DNA from 4 places in the Tatumella terrea genome. Region 2 is predicted to be linked to each of the others. Evidence: predicted binding sites of a transcription regulator. Region 2 holds the regulator's gene; each other region holds the start of a gene.
The links. The regulator LexA, encoded in region 2, represses DNA repair genes until DNA is damaged. The targets are predictions, from matches to a motif close to TNCTGTATGTACATACAGNA.

Region 1: the regulator LexA is predicted to act here: its motif matches at 2,389-2,408, upstream of uvrB (excinuclease ABC subunit UvrB).
Region 3: the regulator LexA is predicted to act here: its motif matches at 2,890-2,909, upstream of dinG (ATP-dependent DNA helicase DinG).
Region 4: the regulator LexA is predicted to act here: its motif matches at 2,296-2,315, upstream of mutH (DNA mismatch repair endonuclease MutH).

What each region holds. Positions count from the first base shown of each region.
Region 1 covers NZ_BAAAFX010000017.1:173,478-178,077, forward strand. The annotation lists gene bioC (malonyl-ACP O-methyltransferase BioC) at 1-258, shown strand, start outside; gene bioD (dethiobiotin synthase) at 255-950, shown strand; gene ABD035_RS12875 (ATP-binding cassette domain-containing protein) at 931-1,641, opposite strand; gene uvrB (excinuclease ABC subunit UvrB) at 2,483-4,510, shown strand; gene ABD035_RS12885 (gluconeogenesis factor YvcK family protein) at 4,533-4,600, opposite strand, start outside.
Region 2 covers NZ_BAAAFX010000002.1:30,595-35,194, reverse strand. The annotation lists gene dusA (tRNA dihydrouridine(20/20a) synthase DusA) at 1-783, opposite strand, end outside; gene zur (zinc uptake transcriptional repressor Zur) at 1,059-1,577, shown strand; gene dinF (MATE family efflux transporter DinF) at 1,601-2,923, opposite strand; gene lexA (transcriptional repressor LexA) at 3,094-3,708, opposite strand; gene ABD035_RS00165 (diacylglycerol kinase) at 3,805-4,182, opposite strand; gene plsB (glycerol-3-phosphate 1-O-acyltransferase PlsB) at 4,291-4,600, shown strand, end outside.
Region 3 covers NZ_BAAAFX010000017.1:197,728-202,327, reverse strand. The annotation lists gene ybiB (DNA-binding protein YbiB) at 1-609, opposite strand, end outside; gene dinG (ATP-dependent DNA helicase DinG) at 655-2,865, opposite strand; gene ABD035_RS12985 (MerR family transcriptional regulator) at 3,061-3,828, shown strand; gene ABD035_RS12980 (protein YohO) at 3,891-3,995, shown strand; gene idi (isopentenyl-diphosphate Delta-isomerase) at 4,025-4,573, opposite strand.
Region 4 covers NZ_BAAAFX010000013.1:259,559-264,158, reverse strand. The annotation lists gene ptsP (phosphoenolpyruvate--protein phosphotransferase) at 1-1,322, opposite strand, end outside; gene rppH (RNA pyrophosphohydrolase) at 1,335-1,862, opposite strand; gene mutH (DNA mismatch repair endonuclease MutH) at 2,547-3,233, shown strand; gene ABD035_RS09310 (TerC family protein) at 3,306-4,016, shown strand; gene ABD035_RS09305 (YgdI/YgdR family lipoprotein) at 4,201-4,425, shown strand; gene ABD035_RS09300 (NADP(H)-dependent aldo-keto reductase) at 4,544-4,600, shown strand, end outside.

The DNA.
Region 1 (4,600 bases), on a different contig from region 2:
TTCCTGACCAGAGAGGCCGTTGAGCAGGCGACGGCCGGCTACGGAATTTCGCTGTCCGCTGAAACGGTCACATTACATTTCCCGGATGCGAAATCCGCACTCTGGTCACTGAAAGGGGTGGGGGCCAGCCATCTCCATCAACGGAGCAACGGCAAGGCGTTAACACGGCAGCGTCTTGCACTGCTGGATGCGGCCTGGCCGAAAGATGGTCAGGGCTACCGGTTAAGTTATCAATTACTGTATGGAGTCAAAGGATGAAAAATTGCTGGTTTATTACCGGAACCGACACCGATGCCGGTAAAACGGTGGCAACCTGTGGATTATTACAGGCAGCCACTCAGCGGGGCTGGCGGGCGGCGGGCTATAAACCGGTAGCCTCCGGGTCGGAGATGACCGCGGAAGGTTTACGTAACCGGGACGGGCTGCTGCTGCAACGTTACAGCCTGCCGGGGCTGCGCTATGCTGAGATTAACCCACTGATTTTCGGCGAAGCAACGTCACCGCATATTGTCAGCCAGGCAGAGAACCGGCCGATAACCGCACAGGCTATGTCGGCAGGCTTACAGCATCTGAAAAAGAGCGCGGACTGGATTGCCGTGGAAGGGGCGGGTGGCTGGTTTACCCCGCTGGGGGAAGACTTTCTTTATCCCGACTGGGTGGCTCGTGAGCAGCTGCCGGTGATTCTGGTGGTGGGGATGAAGCTTGGCTGTATTAATCATGCGCTACTGACCGCCCGGGCGATAGAGGCTTCAGGACTGGTCATGGCGGGCTGGATAGCCAGCAATGTACAGCCGCCGCAATACCGGCATCAGCCGTACCTGCAAACTCTGATACATTCTCTTCCGGCCCCTTTGCTGGGAGAAATACCCCACTTTACTGACGACCAGGCGATTTCATCCTGTGGTCAGTATCTGGATCTGCCGGAAAGTGTCAGGTCAGCCACTTATTGATCATGCCTTCATCCAGCTGGGCAACCCGGCCGGTGGCAACATTCCGCCCGCGATGCAGTAATAAAAAGTAGTCCGCAACGCGGCGGATAAAGGAGATCCTTTGCTCAAGCAGCAGGATGGTCATACCGTACTGATGATTCAGGCAACGCAACAGGTTGCCCATATCTTCTTCCAGCCAGGGCGACATACCTTCCGTCGGTTCATCGAGGATCAGCAGCTTAGGTTGTAATACCAGGGCCCGGGCCAGGGCCAGTTGCTGCTGCTGGTCCAGAGAAAGATCCCCCCCGCGCTGGTGACGCAGGTCATAGAGATGCGGGAAAAGGTCAAAAATCATCGGTGGGATCGCCAGCGGTCCGTTACTGCGGGCCGCTTTCAGGGCAATCATCAGATTATCTTCCACGCTCATCTGGGAAAAAATATGGCGGGCCTGAGGGACATACCCGATGCCCATTCCGGCACGTTGTTCTGAAGGTTGCAGATTCAGATCCCGGGGCGGGGCATTTTTTTCCTGCCAGGTCATGGTGCCACTGTTGACCGGCAAATAACCCATAATGCAGTTAACGAGGGTGGTTTTACCCATCCCGTGCTGACCGAGCACAGCAGTGCATGAGCCTGGCATCAGATCCAAATCTACATCCCAGAGCGTATGGTTTTGGCCGTAAAATTGATTGATTGCACGTAAACTCAGCATCTGTTGAACTCCTCTCGTAATAAACAAGGCCTGGCGAATAGACATGGGCTAACCGGTAGTCCATGCCATCCTTCCCTCCGGCGACAGCTTCACTCTAACCAAGCAATAACCGGGCCAGTTTTTACAATCACCGAAAATCGGGTGCCGGCCTGAGAGGGCAAGGGCTGCACTGCGGCTGACTCAGGGGGACGGGGCAGGTTAATAAAGGGTTGCACTTTGTCGGTGCCTGTATGCGGGTATGGTGGTGCAGCAAAAAGGTGAAAAAGAGATAAAATCTGAGTCAGGGTGCTTGACTGTAGTCAAAAATAACGACCGGGTCGCCATGACTGATGCTTTTGAACCCGTCGTATAAGGGTAAAAAAAACTTAAAAAAAAATTTTTTTACCGGCATTTTTGGCCGCAAATACTTTATGCACAGCAGGCCGCCTCTGGGCTAAAATCAGTTATCCACCATTCCTGTGGATAACTATGTGCATTAGCATCGTAAAACAGCGCTGACGCAAGGAAATATGCGGGCTGGCATCAGGCTGGCTGTAAACCGGGCTTTTATTATTATTCTTATCTATTCAACTAGTTAATTAAAAGCAAGCCTTCGGGGAGCGCCTCCCGGAATTCTGCCATGGCTTTATGACAATCGCTTGACAAAAGGTAAAGGAACAAAGTTCCGGTGGATAACCTGACCGGCGGGAATTTCAGCAGGGATAACGGTTTGTTTTACAGGTTACGCTGTTAAGTTTTTTTTAACATAACTGGCTGGATATACAGTACAGGAATTGGCATATTTTCCGTCAGCGAGTAAAATAGTAACCCCGCACCGTCAATCGCAACAGGCAGGCAAACGATGAGCAAAGTGTTTAAACTCCATTCTGAATTCAGTCCCTCCGGTGACCAGCCGGACGCTATCCGGCAACTGGAGGAAGGTCTGGAAGACGGTCTGGCGCATCAGACCTTGCTCGGGGTCACCGGATCAGGCAAAACCTTCACGGTAGCCAATGTTATTGCAGACCTGAATCGCCCCACCATGGTACTGGCCCCGAATAAAACGCTGGCGGCACAATTGTATGGTGAAATGAAAGCGTTTTTTCCTGACAATGCGGTGGAATACTTCGTCTCCTATTACGATTATTATCAGCCGGAAGCTTATGTTCCCAGCTCGGATACTTTTATCGAAAAAGATGCCTCGGTGAATGAGCACATCGAGCAGATGCGCCTGTCCGCCACTAAGGCCTTGCTCGAACGTAAAGATGTGATTGTGGTGGCCTCGGTCTCGGCTATTTATGGTCTGGGTGACCCGGATCTGTATCTTAAAATGATGCTGCATCTGACCCGGGGGATGATCATCGATCAACGCAGTATCCTGCGCCGGCTGGCAGAACTGCAGTACACGCGTAATGATCAGGCATTTCAACGCGGGACCTTCCGCGTGCGCGGGGAAGTGATTGATATTTTCCCGGCGGAATCGGATGAGATTGCCCTGCGGGTGGAGTTATTTGATGATGAAGTCGAACGGTTATCGATCTTCGACCCCCTGACCGGGCAGATTGCACAGACGATACCGCGATATACGGTCTATCCGAAAACGCACTACGTGACCCCGCGTGAGCGTATTGTTCAGTCGATGGAAGAGATTAAAACGGAACTGGCTGACCGGCGCCGGGTGTTACTGGAAAACAATAAGCTGCTCGAAGAACAGCGTATTGCACAGCGTACCCAGTTCGATCTGGAAATGATGAATGAACTGGGCTACTGCTCCGGGATCGAAAACTACTCGCGTTATCTTTCCGGGCGGGGGCCGGGTGAGGCACCGCCGACCCTGTTTGACTACCTGCCTGCAGACGGTCTGCTGGTGGTCGACGAGTCCCACGTGACTATTCCGCAGATAGGCGGTATGTATCGCGGGGACCGTGCCCGTAAAGAAAATCTGGTGGAGTACGGTTTCCGACTCCCGTCAGCGCTGGATAACCGGCCACTGAAATTTGAAGAATTTGAAGCTCTGGCTCCGCAAACTATCTATGTTTCTGCAACGCCCGGGGCCTATGAGCTGGAGAAATCCGGCGGGGAAGTGATCGAGCAGGTGGTTCGTCCGACCGGATTGCTTGACCCGATCATCGAAGTCCGGCCGGTGGCGACTCAGGTGGATGATTTGCTCTCTGAAATTCGTCAGCGGGTCATCCTGAATGAACGGGTTCTGGTGACCACGCTCACCAAACGTATGGCCGAAGATCTGACCGAATATCTGGAAGAGCACGGTGAAAAGGTACGTTACCTGCACTCGGATATCGATACCGTCGAGCGTATGGAGATTATCCGTGACTTGCGTCTCGGGGAGTTCGATGTGCTGGTGGGGATTAACCTGTTACGCGAAGGGTTAGATATGCCGGAGGTGTCTCTGGTCGCGATTCTGGATGCGGATAAAGAAGGCTTCCTGCGTTCGGAACGTTCATTGATCCAGACCATCGGACGCGCAGCACGTAATATCAATGGTAAGGCCATCCTCTACGGCGACCGCATCACCCCATCGATGGCCAGGGCTATCGATGAGACCGAACGCCGTCGTGAAAAGCAGGAAGCCTGGAATGCGGAACACGGTATTGTGCCGACCCGGCTGAACAAGAAAGTCACCGATATTCTGGAGATGGGCCAGTCGGCCGGCAAATCGAAAGGGAAATCACGGGACAAACAGAGTGGCCGTCGTCCGGCCGGCGATGGCGGCGAGTATGCGGCCTTAACGCCACAGGCAATGCAGAAAAAAATCAGCGAACTGGAATCCCGTATGCAGCAGCATGCGATGGATCTTGAGTTTGAGGAGGCGGCACGGGTCCGTGATGAATTACACGAACTCCGTGAACTGTTTATCGCGACCTCTTAACCTCACTCCGGCCTCCGGGTCATCAGCTGATGGCCTGGACGGCTTTTTCCAGTGCAATATGCAGCAACTGGCGATCATGGCGGTAGCGAA
Region 2 (4,600 bases):
CACCTGAGCGAGGATCCCCGGGTTCTGGTAGGCTTCACGCCCCATCATCACCCCGTCCACATGTTGCAGGTGAGCTTTGGCTTCTTCCAGGGTCTTCACTCCGCCGTTAATCGCTATCGTCAGATGCGGGAAATCACGCTTTAACTGATAAACCCGCGGGTAATCCAGCGGCGGAACCTCACGGTTTTCTTTCGGGCTCAGGCCCGACAGCCAGGCTTTACGGGCATGGAGAGTGAAGGAGTCACATCCGCCCTGCTCTGCCACGGTACGGATAAAGTCGCACAGGAACGCGTAGCTGTCCTGCTCATCGATGCCGATACGGGTTTTCACTGTCACCGGGACCGACACCACATCACGCATCGCCTTAATGCAGTCCGCGACTAACGCCGCTTCCCCCATCAGGCAGGCACCGAAACGGCCATTCTGCACTCTGTCAGACGGGCAACCCACGTTCAGGTTGATTTCATCATAGCCCCGTTGCTCTGCCAGCCGGGCACATTGTGCCAGTGCCACAGGGTCACTGCCGCCCAGTTGTAACGCCACAGGATGTTCTGCGTCGTTATACGCCAGATAATCGCCTTTGCCATGAATGATTGCGCCCGTGGTTACCATCTCGGTATACAGCAACGTCTGGCCGGTCAGTTTACGGTGGAAATAGCGGCAATGACGATCGGTCCAGTCGAGCATCGGCGCGACGGAAAAACGCCCGGCAAGGTATTCAGGCGATACGGCCTGCGGTTGAGAGGTCTGGTGCAGGTTGGAGGTTTCTTTATTTTCGTGCATTTTTCTTTATATCATCAGGTAAAACAGCCCCCGTTCGCACCCGGGCGTGACAGGAAGGACTGAAAAAAGGGACAAAAGCATGCCCTACTATAGCATAGAAAAACGGCAGTCCGGGGGTGACCGCACAGCTTCCGCCATGTCACGGAATCAGGGCCCCCCGCCGGCAGGGACCGCTTTCCGTCGCCTGTCGCACTTCGCCATACAGGATCAGCATTAAAGCGCCAGCCATGCTAAGATAGCCCGTTACCGCAGACTATTCGTTGGAGAAAGCCATCATGCAACAGCAACTTCCCGCTCAGATTCTTGCCGAGGCACAGAGTCTCTGCCTGAAACGTGGGGTACGTATGACGCCCCAGCGCGCAGAAGTGTTACGTCTGATGGCCGAAGAACAGGGGGCCATCAGCGCCTATGATCTGCTGGATAAACTGCGCATCAGTGAGCCGCAGGCCAAGCCACCGACCGTCTATCGTGCGCTGGATTTTCTGCTGGAGCAGGGGTTTATTCACCGGGTCGCCTCTAATAACAGCTATGTGGTATGCCCGCACTTTGAACACCCGTCTCATACCTCGGTTATGCTGGTCTGCGATAACTGTGCATCGGTGAGCGAGCGTCATGCTGAAGGGGTGGAACATCTGATCGTCACCCAGGCAAAGCAGGCGGGCTTTCTGCTGCGCCACAGTGTGATTGAAGCCCATGGTCTGTGCGTGAAATGTGCTGAGATCGCGGCCTGTGATAATCAGGAACAGTGCCAGCACGACCACAGCAGCGAAGTTAAAAAACGGGCCGGCCGCTAATTTCCCCGGGGTTCAGTGACGGGTCAGTGATCAAACCAGGTTCCCCTGCGCTGATGCTGCTGCCAGCAATGCCAGAGTGTGATCCCCCGCAGTAGCATAAAGACACAGAGCGCCAGCCAAAGCCCGTGATTACCCAGCCAGGGAACACTGCACAATGTCAGGCCATAGCCTGCCGCGGCAATCGCCATACTGTTACGCATTTCCCGTCCGCGCGTGGCACCGATAAACAAACCATCCAGTAAATACCCGCCGACACCTGCCAGAGGCAGAATGACCTGCCAGATCAGATAATGGTCAGCCAACTGGCGAAGGGAAGGTAATGAGGTCATCATCTCAATGATGTATTGCCCGGCCAGCCCATACACCAGCGAAAAAAGCAGAGCGACAATACCGGCCTGACGGCAGGAGGCGTACCAGACTTCATGCAATTTTCCGGCTTCACGCGCCCCGTAGGCTTCTCCGGAAACCGCCTCCACCGCATAGGCAAATCCATCCAGCGCATAGGCGGTAAAAGTCAGGAACATCATCAGCAACGCATTCACCGCAACGACCTGAGCCCCCATCCGGGCACCGATGAAGGTCAGAGAAGCAAAGCAGATCTGCAGGAGTAAGCTCCGCAGAAGAATATCGCGGTTCAGGCCCAGCAAACGTCTGATATCGCCGCGCCAGCCTTCCAGCAGTAAACGGACAGACATCCTACGCCGCCGGAAAACCTGCAACACCAGTAGCACACCGACCAGCAGCGAGACATATTCAGAGATCACGGTAGCGGCCGCTGCTCCCCGGACTCCCAGATGCAGGTGCAGAACAAACCACACCTCCAGCAAAATATTCACCAGGTTACCGGCGACCAGCAGGATCACCGGAGCCCTGGCATACTGAACACCCAGCAGCCAGCCAAGGATCACCAGATTCGCGAAGGTCGCTGGCGCACTGAGCCAGCGCGTACGGATAAAAACACGTGCCTGTTCCAGCGTACCGGCATCACCGCCGATAAATCCGCTGGCCAGCTGGCTGACCGGGTCACGTACCACAATAAACAGAAGCCCGGCCGCCACACTCATGATCAGGGGCTGAGCCAGGGCTTTGGCGAGGGCTGCTGAATCGCCGGCTCCCCATGCCTGAGCCGTCATCCCCGTGGTACTCATACGCAGGAAAAGCAGCAGCATAAACAGGAAGCTGGTGACCGTGGTGCCGATAGCCACCCCGCCCAGATAGATAGCACTGTCCAGGTGTCCGATCACCGCGGTATCCACCAGTCCCAGCAACGGAACCGTAATGTTGGATAACACCATCGGTAATGCCAGTCGCCAGAGTTTTTTATCGGTGGTATTCAAAAAAGACATGGGTTTTCCTGACAGAGCGCAGTGTCTCCGCCGGACGGGAGAGGATTTCCGGCGGACAAACGCCGGTTGCGGCAGCAGCCGATCAGCGTACTGTAATAAGGTGCAGGGTGAATCTTAACAACCGGAAGTCAGATCTCCCGGTCGCCGGCTGACGGACAACGGCCCGTCAGTTACAGCCATTCTCCGTTGCGGATAATACCGACCGCCAGTCCTTCAACCGTCAGGCTCTGTTCGCGGACATCTACCACAATCGGAGAGAATTCGCTGTTCTCAGGTAATAACTGTACCGTATTCCCCTGTTTTTTCCAGCGTTTCACCGTGACTTCGTCATCGATTCTGGCGACCACCACCTGCCCGTTACGGACATCCTGGGTTTTATGGACCGCCAGCAGATCACCGTCCATGATACCGATATCTTTCATCGACATCCCGCTGACGCGCAGCAGAAAATCGGCACCCGGCTTAAACAGTCCCGGATCGACCTGATAGTGGCTTTCTATATGTTGCTGGGCCAGCAGAGGTTCACCGGCGGCAACCCGGCCGATCAGCGGCAGACCTTCCGGCGTTTCTTCTTCCATCAGCAGGCGGATGCCCCGTGAGGCACCGGACACGATTTCAATAACACCTTTACGTGCCAGAGCTTTCAGGTGTTCTTCTGCCGCATTCGGGGAGCGAAAACCGAGGCGGGCAGCGATTTCCGCACGTGTCGGCGGCATACCCGTCTGTTGAATATGGTCGCGAATCAGGTCATAGACCTGCTGCTGCCTGCTGGTTAATGCTTTCATCCCGCCCCCTGGTTGTTTATACAGTCGCTGTGAGTATATACAGGTCTTTCATAAATGAAAACCAAAAACCGTCATAAAACAAACAACTGTCGGTCATTATCCCGCCAGCGACCACCATTGCCAGAGCACTGTTCCCCAGACAAACACCGCCAGCAGGATCGCCAGCAATACGGCGGCCGATCCCAGGTCTTTCGCCCGGCCGGATAAGGGGTGTATTTCCGGGCCAAGACGATCAACCACGGCTTCTATCGCGCTGTTGATAATTTCGATGATCATAATCAGTACGACCGATCCAATCAGCAGAATGCGTGAAACTGCATCCACATCCAGACAGCCGGCAATTACTATTGCCACGATAGTCACTACGGTTTCCTGGCGGAAGGCCGCCTCATGCCGCCAGGCGGCCCGCAGCCCCTGCCATGAATAGCCGGTGGCCTTCACCAGCCGCCGCCATCCCGTTGTCCTTCCTGCCATCGGCCGTTCTCCTGTTAATTTTCAATAGTGCACCTGGCCACAGATCTTCTTTGCAGTTTCTGGTATGATTGCGCCGCTTTGCTATCAAAAGAGGCTCCGGATTTATCTATGTCAGGCTGGCGTAAACTTTATTATAAATTACTAAGTATTCCATTATCTTTGCTGGTAAAGAGCAAGGTGATCCCGGGCGATCCTGTGACCGAACTCGGTCTGGACCCTACCCGCCCTATTATCTATGTATTTCCGTATGATTCCAAAGCAGATCTGCTGGCACTCCGTACCGAATGCCTGAAGCATGATCTGCCCGACCCGTTAGAACCTCTGGAAATCGACGGCAGTCTGCTACCGCGTCATGTGTTTATTCATGACGGTCCGCGGTTATTACCTTATTTCACCCCGAATCAGGAAACCGTGAAGA
Region 3 (4,600 bases), on a different contig from region 2:
CGAGACGGCAGAAATACGCAGTCCTTCTGCCGGGGCAAAAGGTGTCGCCAGTTTTGCCAGTGTATGAGCACTGTTACGTAATCCCAGCTGCCAGCGCAGTGCCAGCTGACCGGCCAGGGCCGGACACCAGCCGTCGATGGTCATAAAAGCAATATTGCCCTGGTCGAGTAATGATTGTGCCTCTTCGGGACTTCCCGCCGGAAGAATACCCAGCTCAGCAAAAACGGCTTCGCTGGTGACACGGGTCGGATCGTGACTGATACCATGCACAAACACCGGAAAACCGGCTTTTTCGAGCAATAAGGCCAGCAGCGGTGTCAGATTTCCCTGACGCCGGGCACCGTTATAACTCGGCAGGACGACCGGTATCGGCCGGTTTTTCGGTGGCTTCAGCGGGGGTAACTTCTCCTGCAAGGCGCGGTAAAATCCGCGCATCTCTTCCTCACTTTCGCCTTTGATCCTCAGTGCAATTAATACGGCACCCAGGACCAGCGGATCCAGCTGATCATTCAGCATTGCCTGATAGAGCTGATAGGCGGTTGACTCATCCAGATCGCGGGCGTGATTTTTACCCCGCCCGATTTCTTTAACTATACGGGTGATATCCATCCTGTTTTCCTGCCTGTGATCACTGAAGGTCATGGTCTGTAAAATTTAACGCTTAGGGCGACGGGTAACCGCTTTCTTACGCGGTGCCGCGGAGAGTTTTCCGCGACGGTTGACAGTCTGCTCCGATTCCGGGGGCGGAATTTCCGGTCGTTCAATAGCAAAAACCGGTAAGGCTGCCAGTAAGCGGCTCCCATAGGCTTTGGTCAATAATCGCCGGTCATAAATAATCACCTCGCCGAAGCATTGATGGCTACGGATAAGCCTGCCCACCTGCTGTATCAGAGTGAAGGACGCGCCTGGCAGACTCTGGATTTCGAACGGATAACGCTGCTGGCTTTTCAGCCATTCGCCTTCGGTCAGGATCACCGGACTATCGATGGGCGGAAACGCTATCTTATGAATATGTACCTGGGTCAGCAGTTCCCCCTTTAAATCAAGCCCTTCAGAGAAAGACTGCAACCCGACCAGCACACTTTGCTGACCTTCGCTGACCCGTTGCCGATGCAGTGCGATCAGACGGGAACGGGGCTGATCCCCCTGCACCAGCAGCATCAGCCGTAAATCGGTCACATGGGCCAGGAACTGCTGCATGGCCCGGCCACTGGAAAACAGCACCAGGCTGCCGGTATGCTTTTTCTCTTTGACCTGCTGACGGAAATAACGCGCCATTTCAGCGATGTGCAACGCTTCCTCTGCCAGTCGCGGCTCATACTGCATTTCAGGGATCACTAATTTTCCCTGACTGAGATGATTAAACGGAGAGTCGAGGGTAACAAAGCGGTCCCCGGCCGACTCTTTCAGTCCGGACATTTCGCTGAAACGGCGAAAGCTGTTCAGTGAGCGTAATGTTGCAGAGGTCACGATAACGTGGGGGACTTTACGCCATAACAGTTTTTCAAGTTGCTCACTGACCCGGATACCGGCGCAATGGAAAAAAAGATGACATTTTTCTTCCTGCCATTCTGCCGTCAGCCATTTTGATACCGGTGCCCCGGACAACTGGTTCAGCCCCGCCAGCCACCATAATTTACTCAGCGATTCAAACCAGCCCTGAAAACGGTTCAGCTGTAATAACCCCCGATGGATCCTGACTATATCCTGTTTGCCGGTCATTTCACCGAGGGCATTGATCAGATATTCACATAACCCGCGCAGCCCGTCACAGAGTTTAAATAATTGCTGACAGCGTGCGGTCGCTTCTTCCGGTAATTCCCCCAGAATAAAGCGGTGTTCTGCCTTCCCCTGCGATACCTCCGATAATAGCGGCATAAATTCTTCCGCCATTTCCTGCATTAACTGCCGGACCCCGCCACAGTGCTCTTCCAGTCTTCCGGGGCTTGCCAGCGGCGGCGGCGATTTAAAGGTAAACCAGCTGCGCAGGGTACCGATAAATTTAATAAACAGATCCAGCTGCAGCGCACTGCCGGCGGGTGAAATATCACTGCTCATTTCCAGTGCATCCCGCGCGACTTCTGGCAGATGATGTCCTTCATCGACCACCAGCAACATCTCTTTCGCCGGGGGCAGAACCGCATCACTTTCCAGTGCCGCCATCACCAGGGCATGGTTGGCAACGACCACTTCTGCCTGCTCTATTTCCCTGCGAGCCAGGAAGAACGGGCACTCTTTATACCACTGGCAATGGTGAGCCAGACAACTGTTTTTATCGGTCGACAGCCGTAACCATAACGAATCATCGATCTGTTCATCACAATGGTCTCTGAGTCCGTCCCACGCTCCGGATTTCAGGGAGCTTTCCAGCCGGCTACAGACCTTCTGTTCCCGTTGCTGCTGTTCACCGGAAATGGCTGGCCGGGTCCCCGCTGACTCTTCCAGATAGAGGAATAAATCTCCCTGCGTGTCCGGTTCAGCCGTGGTGAATGCCAGGTTGCGCGGACAGACATACCGGCGTCGCCCGAAGGCCGCCGTAAACGTCAGGTCCGGAATAAACTTTTTTAACAGCGGCAGATCTTTATCAAAGATCTGATCCTGCAGGGCGACGTTAGCCGTACTGATCACCAGTTTCTTTTCTGCTGATCGGGCAACCGCGATCCCCGGGATCAGATAAGAGAGGGTCTTACCGACACCGGTCGGCGCTTCAATCACCAGATGACGATCGTCTTCCCCCGCCAGCGTTTTTGCCACTTCAGCAATCATCTGACGTTGTGGCAGACGGGGGATAAAATCGGCGACCTGTGTCTGTAGCAGCTTATACCATTCACCGATTTGTAATTTTAATGCGGGTGTCAGAACCATAACGACCATCTGCCAGAAGAATCAGCCTGTATTTTTACACAGTATGGCGCCTGACGGCAGTCCTGAGAGTAAATTTGCCCGCAATTCACTGTGTCGTCCGGTGCGATTGTTCTGCCGGGGATGGACGCAACAGTTTTTTTCATCGCGCATGTTAGATTATAATAGTTACCGGATCTGTGTCAGGATAACTACGATATGTCCCAGTCTGAGTTTTACACAATCGGTGATATTTCAAGAGATTGTGCCATTAACCCGGTCACCTTACGCGCCTGGCAGCGGCGCTATGGCCTGATTACGCCGCACCGGACACCCGGTGGCCACCGTCTCTACAGCGAAGCGGACCGGCAGAAAATACTGGAAATTAAACGCTGGATTGAAAGCGGATTACCGCCCGCCAAAGTAAAAGCATTACTGGAGGGAGAAGCTACCGAGACCTGCAGTGAGTGGGCATTACGTCAGGATGAACTGCTGTCTGTGCTGCGGAATAATCACCCGGCACGCTTGCGTCAGTGGATTTATTCTCTCGGGAAAGATAACCCGGCGGGCGTACTGATAGACCAGGTGTTTCTTCCGGTCCGTCAGAGGCTGATGCTGAACCAGCATACGGCCGCCTATATGAGCAGTTTACTGGACGGTGTTCTGATCGATTATGTCAGTTTTTCGCTGGCAGCCACGCGTAAACGTGCCGGTGAAGATGCCCTGCTTATCGGCTGGTCTAACCGTGACCGCCTCCGTCTGTGGCTCGAAAGCTGGCGTTTAACAGAACAAAACTGGCGGGTGACGGTGCTGGCTGAACCACTCAAGCTGACTGACCCGCAACTGTTACCCCGTATGCAAATCTTTTTATGGACCGATAATCCACTCACCCGGGGACAGCAAAATCTGCTGGCAGAATGGCAGGAGAGTGGTTATAAGATTGAAGCACTTCACGGGTCAGCGTCTTCCTCTGCCGCGTTACTGTAAAGAGTGCAGACCGATCATCCCGGCCCGGGAGTCTCTTTTTCTGTTAACGGAGTAGCACGGACATGAACTGGCAAAAAATCGGCATTACCTTTCTTTTCCTGCTGCTGGCTGTCGGGGGCATGGGCGGCCTGATGCTGGTAGGCTATACCATTATTCTCAGGTCCTGACCCCCGTAAGTTCCGGGCCTGCCCCGTCTTCAGGAGTCACAAGGCGGGTCCGCAGCCATGAAGGCGGGGTGATGGGCAATCGCCTCTGACAACGTATAAATAAACCAGGGGGTAAAGCGCTCAGGACTGGCGGCCATTTCCCGTTGCAGTCCCTTCACGTTGCTGTATCGCCACGCATCAGCCTCTTCAATATTCAGTACCGGCGGCTCGTCAGTGATACCGAAAAAAATATGCCCGTATTCATGTTCCGTCAGACCATTGTGTAACGGCATGTTGTAGCTAATCTCGAACACCGGGTGCAGAGAGAGTCTCAGCCCCATTTCTTCACGTAAACGACGTTCTGCCGCCTGCTGCGTCCCTTCGCCAGGAAAAGGATGACCGCAGCAGGTATTGCTCCACAACCCTCCGCAATGGTATTTACTAGCCGCCCGACGCTGGAGCAGAAACTCTCCTTTGCGGTTAAAGACATAGACGGTCACCGCGCGATGCAATAATCCTTTTTCATGCACTTCCAGTTTTTCCATTTTTCCTGTCGGAGCATCGTTTTTATCGACAAGAATAACTTCGATCGCTGACATAAGAATTCCTTAAAAAATCTTTAATGA
Region 4 (4,600 bases), on a different contig from region 2:
GCATTCAGCAGGATAGTCACCGGTTCACCGTGTTTCATGACCCCTGGCTGCCCGGCGACGGTCTCGGCGGTTTCGCTGAGCGCATTCTCTTCGCGGATCAGCCGCTGATACTCTTTGATCAGTATCGGCTCAGGGTCTATCAGTAATTCCCCCCGGTAACCGTCAACAATCAGCAGATGTTTGTGTAACTGTCCGGGACGGATATCCGCTCCCATAACCGCCGGGATGCCCATGGCCCGGGTCAGAATGGCGGCATGGGAGTTCGCCGCACCGTCGCGGACCACTACGCCTATCAACCGTTCCGGAGGCACTTCGGCCAGTGCCGTCGCGGTCAGTTCATCCGCCACCAGCACAAAACGTTCCGGCCAGGCATTGGTGCCATGCAGGCTGTCATCGAGATGGAACAGTAAACGCTGCCCGAGTTCACGAATATCGCCGCTGCGTTCGCGCAGATACGCATCTTTCAGGTCAGCAAACTGCCCGGCGTACTGCTCGATCACGGTTTTAACGGCCCATTCGGCCACGGCACCCTGGTCTATCTCACTGAGCAGGTCTTTCTTCAGCCGCGGGTCACTCAGCAGGTGAGAGTAAAGGTCAAAAATGGCCGCGCTCTCTTTCTGAATACTGCCGGAGAAGCGCTTACTGTAGCGACGGAATTCGTCGCCGGCTTCACTCATCGCCCGTAACAGACGTTCGCGTTCCTGCGCCGTATCCAGCGTCGAGGCCGGGGTGACCTGTTCGAGGGTTGGCTGAATATGGTCAACCCAGCCCGGGGCGACCGCAACCCCGGGTGAGGCGGCAATGGCACGGATACGGCTCTGACGAAATACCCCGAATAGCTGCCCTACCTGCGACTGGGAAAGCAGCGTACCGACCTGGGTCGCCAGGGTGACCAGAAAGGACTCTTCTGACTCGTCAAACGAGCGTAATTCACGCTGCTGAACCACCAGAACACCAAGCACCTGACGACGGTTGATGATAGGTGCGCCCAGAAACGAGCGATAATGCTCTTCTTTTACGGAAGGAATAAATTTGAAGCTGGGATGGCTCTGGGCGTCGGCCAGGTTAATCGGTTCGGCCAGGCGACCGACCAGTCCGACAATCCCTTCATCCAGAGCCAGAGTAATGGTGCGACCACGCGGTTTTTTCAGACCGCGGGTTGCCATCAGGTAATAGCACTGACGCTCCTGATCGGCCAGGTACACCGAGCAGACCTCGGTTTCCATCGCCTGGCAGATCTCATTCACCAGTATATCGAGTGCTTCATTGAGTCTGGAAGCACTGGCTACCTTTTCTACAATATCGCGTAACCGGGTGAGCATCAGCGCCATGCTCTATCCTCTTTTTCTTCGGCCGGGCTGTTGACTGCGTGGCAGTGAATTCTCTGTTGCAGACATCACCACAGTCGCGAACTCTTTCATCACGCGGCGATAAACATCACGTTTGAAAGAGACAACCTGGCGCACCGGGTACCAGAAACTTACCCAGCGCCAGCCATCAAATTCAGGGGTACTGCTTCCCTGGACATTAATGGCATTCTCGTGGCATTGCAGTTGCAGCAGAAACCATTTTTGTTTCTGGCCGATACACACCGGCCGGGTATCCCAACGCACCAAACGTTTGGGCAATTTGTAACGCAACCAGTTACGGGTAGAGGCGATAATCCGTACATCTTTACGATGTAAGCCGACTTCTTCAAACAATTCCCGATACATCGCCTGTTCCGGGGTCTCTCCGGGATTAATGCCTCCCTGAGGAAACTGCCAGGAGTGTTGTCCGAAACGCCTGGCCCACAGAACCTGTCCTTGCCTGTTACAGATTACGATCCCAACATTCGGGCGGTAGCCATCATCATCGATCACCAGACTACCTCAAAGCTATCTTTAGATAGCCTGATTGTTTCATACTCCTTACAGGCGGTAAACCACTGGCTGACAGGGATTCGACAGAATAAATCAGGGATAACCCACAAAAAACCTTAGAGTTATAAACAGAGACCGGTCAGAGAGCCTGATTTTATGCACCTTTTCTGTGGATAGCTTTGTGCAGAACACGGGATTTCCCTGAATAATAGCGAAATCCCCCGTAAAGCACCGGGTGAGGAAATAAAAAATAAATTGCTATATTTCATTTAGTTAAGCAATTAACCACAGGCAAAAAATAAGGGTTTTACGGGCCGTGCCGCAAATAACTTAGCGGGAAGAACAAAAAATAACCATCGCTATTTTTATCCACAGTTTATGGTGATATGTTATCCACCATCGCAAAAAAAATTGCACGGACCGCTAAAGTCAAGGCTGTAAATCGAACCAGTAGTCAGGGTCATACACAGTTATCCCATTTTTCTGTGGATAACTCTGCGTATAATCCTGTTTATTACCCATGACAAACAGGTATAACGCTGGCCCCTGTTCTTCTGACATCCCGCCGGGTACATAAAAAAGTGCGTTGAATCATGCTATTATTAGATTTACTCACTGCATTCAGGCGTATCAATAAATCCCCCTGCCTGGCAGGTTGTTTTTTAATCAGTTAAATGAGGGCTTATGTCTGACTCGCCGGCACCTCTGGCCGCCCCGGAAAATGAACAGGTATTACTGCAGCGTGCTTATGCGCTCGCCGGACAAACACTGGAAGAACTGGCTGCTACGTTCTCCCTGCCGGTGCCGGCCGATCTTCGCCGGGATAAGGGCTGGATAGGGACCCTGATCGAATGGCACCTCGGGGCGTCGGCAGGCAGTAAGGCGGAACAGGACTTTGCGCATCTGGGGATCGAACTGAAAACCATACCTGTGGATAGCCGGGGGCAGCCACTGGAAACCACCTTTGTCTGTGTTGCGCCGTTAACCGGTAATACCGGTGTCAGCTGGCAGCACTGCCACCTGCGTCATAAGTTATCGCGTGTCTTATGGGTGCCGGTGGAAGGCGAACGGTCCCTGCCCCTGAAACAGCGACGGATAGGCACCCCGTTATTGTGGAGCCCTACCCCGGAAGAGGAGGAACAGCTGCGCGCGGACTGGGAGGAACTGATGGAAATGATTGTACTGGGTGACGTGGATAAAATTACCGCCCGCCACGGTCAGTATCTGCAAATCCGCCCGAAAGCCGCCAACCGTAAAGCCCTCACGGAGGGCATCGGTGCACAGGGCCAGCCCATCATGACGCTGCCCCGCGGCTTCTATCTGAAGAAAACCTTTACCGGGCCGCTGCTGGCCCGCCATTTTCTGCTGTGATTTTTTACTGTAACCGATTAATCCTGCCCGGTTATACTCTTTGTTTAGCTTTCGTTTAGGATTGATGTGAATATGTTTGAGTGGATTGCTGATCCCAATGCCTGGCTGGCGCTGGGGACACTGATAGTGCTGGAAGTGGTTCTGGGTATCGACAATATTATTTTTCTGTCGCTGGTGGTGGCTAAGCTCCCTGAGAAACAACAGGATAAAGCCCGTAAACTGGGTCTGATGGCGGCGATGCTGATGCGTCTGGCACTGCTGGCGTCTATCGCCTGGGTGGTGCGACTGACTCATCCGCTGTTTACCGTGTTTGATCATGCCCTATCGCTGCGGGATCTTATTCTGATGGCGGGCGGGCTGTTCCTGATCTGGAAATCGGCCAAAGAGATCCATGAAACCATCGAAGGGGGCGAAGAAGTGCACGAGAGTCGCGTGTCTTCTTTTGCCGGGGCGATTGTCCAGATCATGCTGCTCGATATTATTTTCAGCCTGGATTCAGTGATCACCGCCGTGGGTCTGTCTGACCATCTGTTTATTATGATGGCCGCAGTGGTGATTGCGGTGATTATGATGATGTTTGCGGCAAAGGCTATCGGCGAGTTCGTTGACCGTCATCCGACCATTAAGATGCTGGCGCTGGCATTTCTGATCCTGGTCGGCTTCACCCTGATCCTGGAGAGTGTGTCGATACACGTACCGAAAGGCTATATCTATTTCGCCATGTTCTTCTCGATGGGCGTGGAGATGCTTAACCTGTTGCGAAGTAAGAACAAATCACATTAACCCTCCGCCGGCGGAAGGCCGTCTCTGTGACGGGAAACTTCCGCCGGACATCCCGGTTTTTATCTGATTTTCACGTTTTTTTGCGCTTTATCGTCGGTTTCATAGCGCTGCTGTTTGTCTGTGGCAGAGAAATCATTTATTACTATAACCTGTAATAAAATGACAACTGCACATGAGGAGAGCCATGAACGGATTACGTATCATTGCAGGCGGCGGCCTGATGCTCAGCGCACTGCTGCTTGGCGGCTGCAGCAGCCATTATGTCATGGCCACCAAAGACGGCCATATGATCATGACCCAAGGCAAACCGGAGATCGATAAAGATACAGGGCTCGTCCAGTACACCGATGAGTCAGGGAATCAGGTTCAGATCAACGGGGATGAGATTTCCGGCATTATCGAACGCTGATTTCAGCCTGCCGCTGTTCCGGCGGCAGTCGCGGGTACTTTTTCCTTTCGCGCCATCATTTCGCCGGTTATAGTCCGGAGAGGCCTTTTTTACCCGTAACCACAGAAGGAAGCCAGCAATGCATTATCACCGCATTCCCCATAGTTCGCTGGAAGTCAGTCAGCTGGGACTGGGT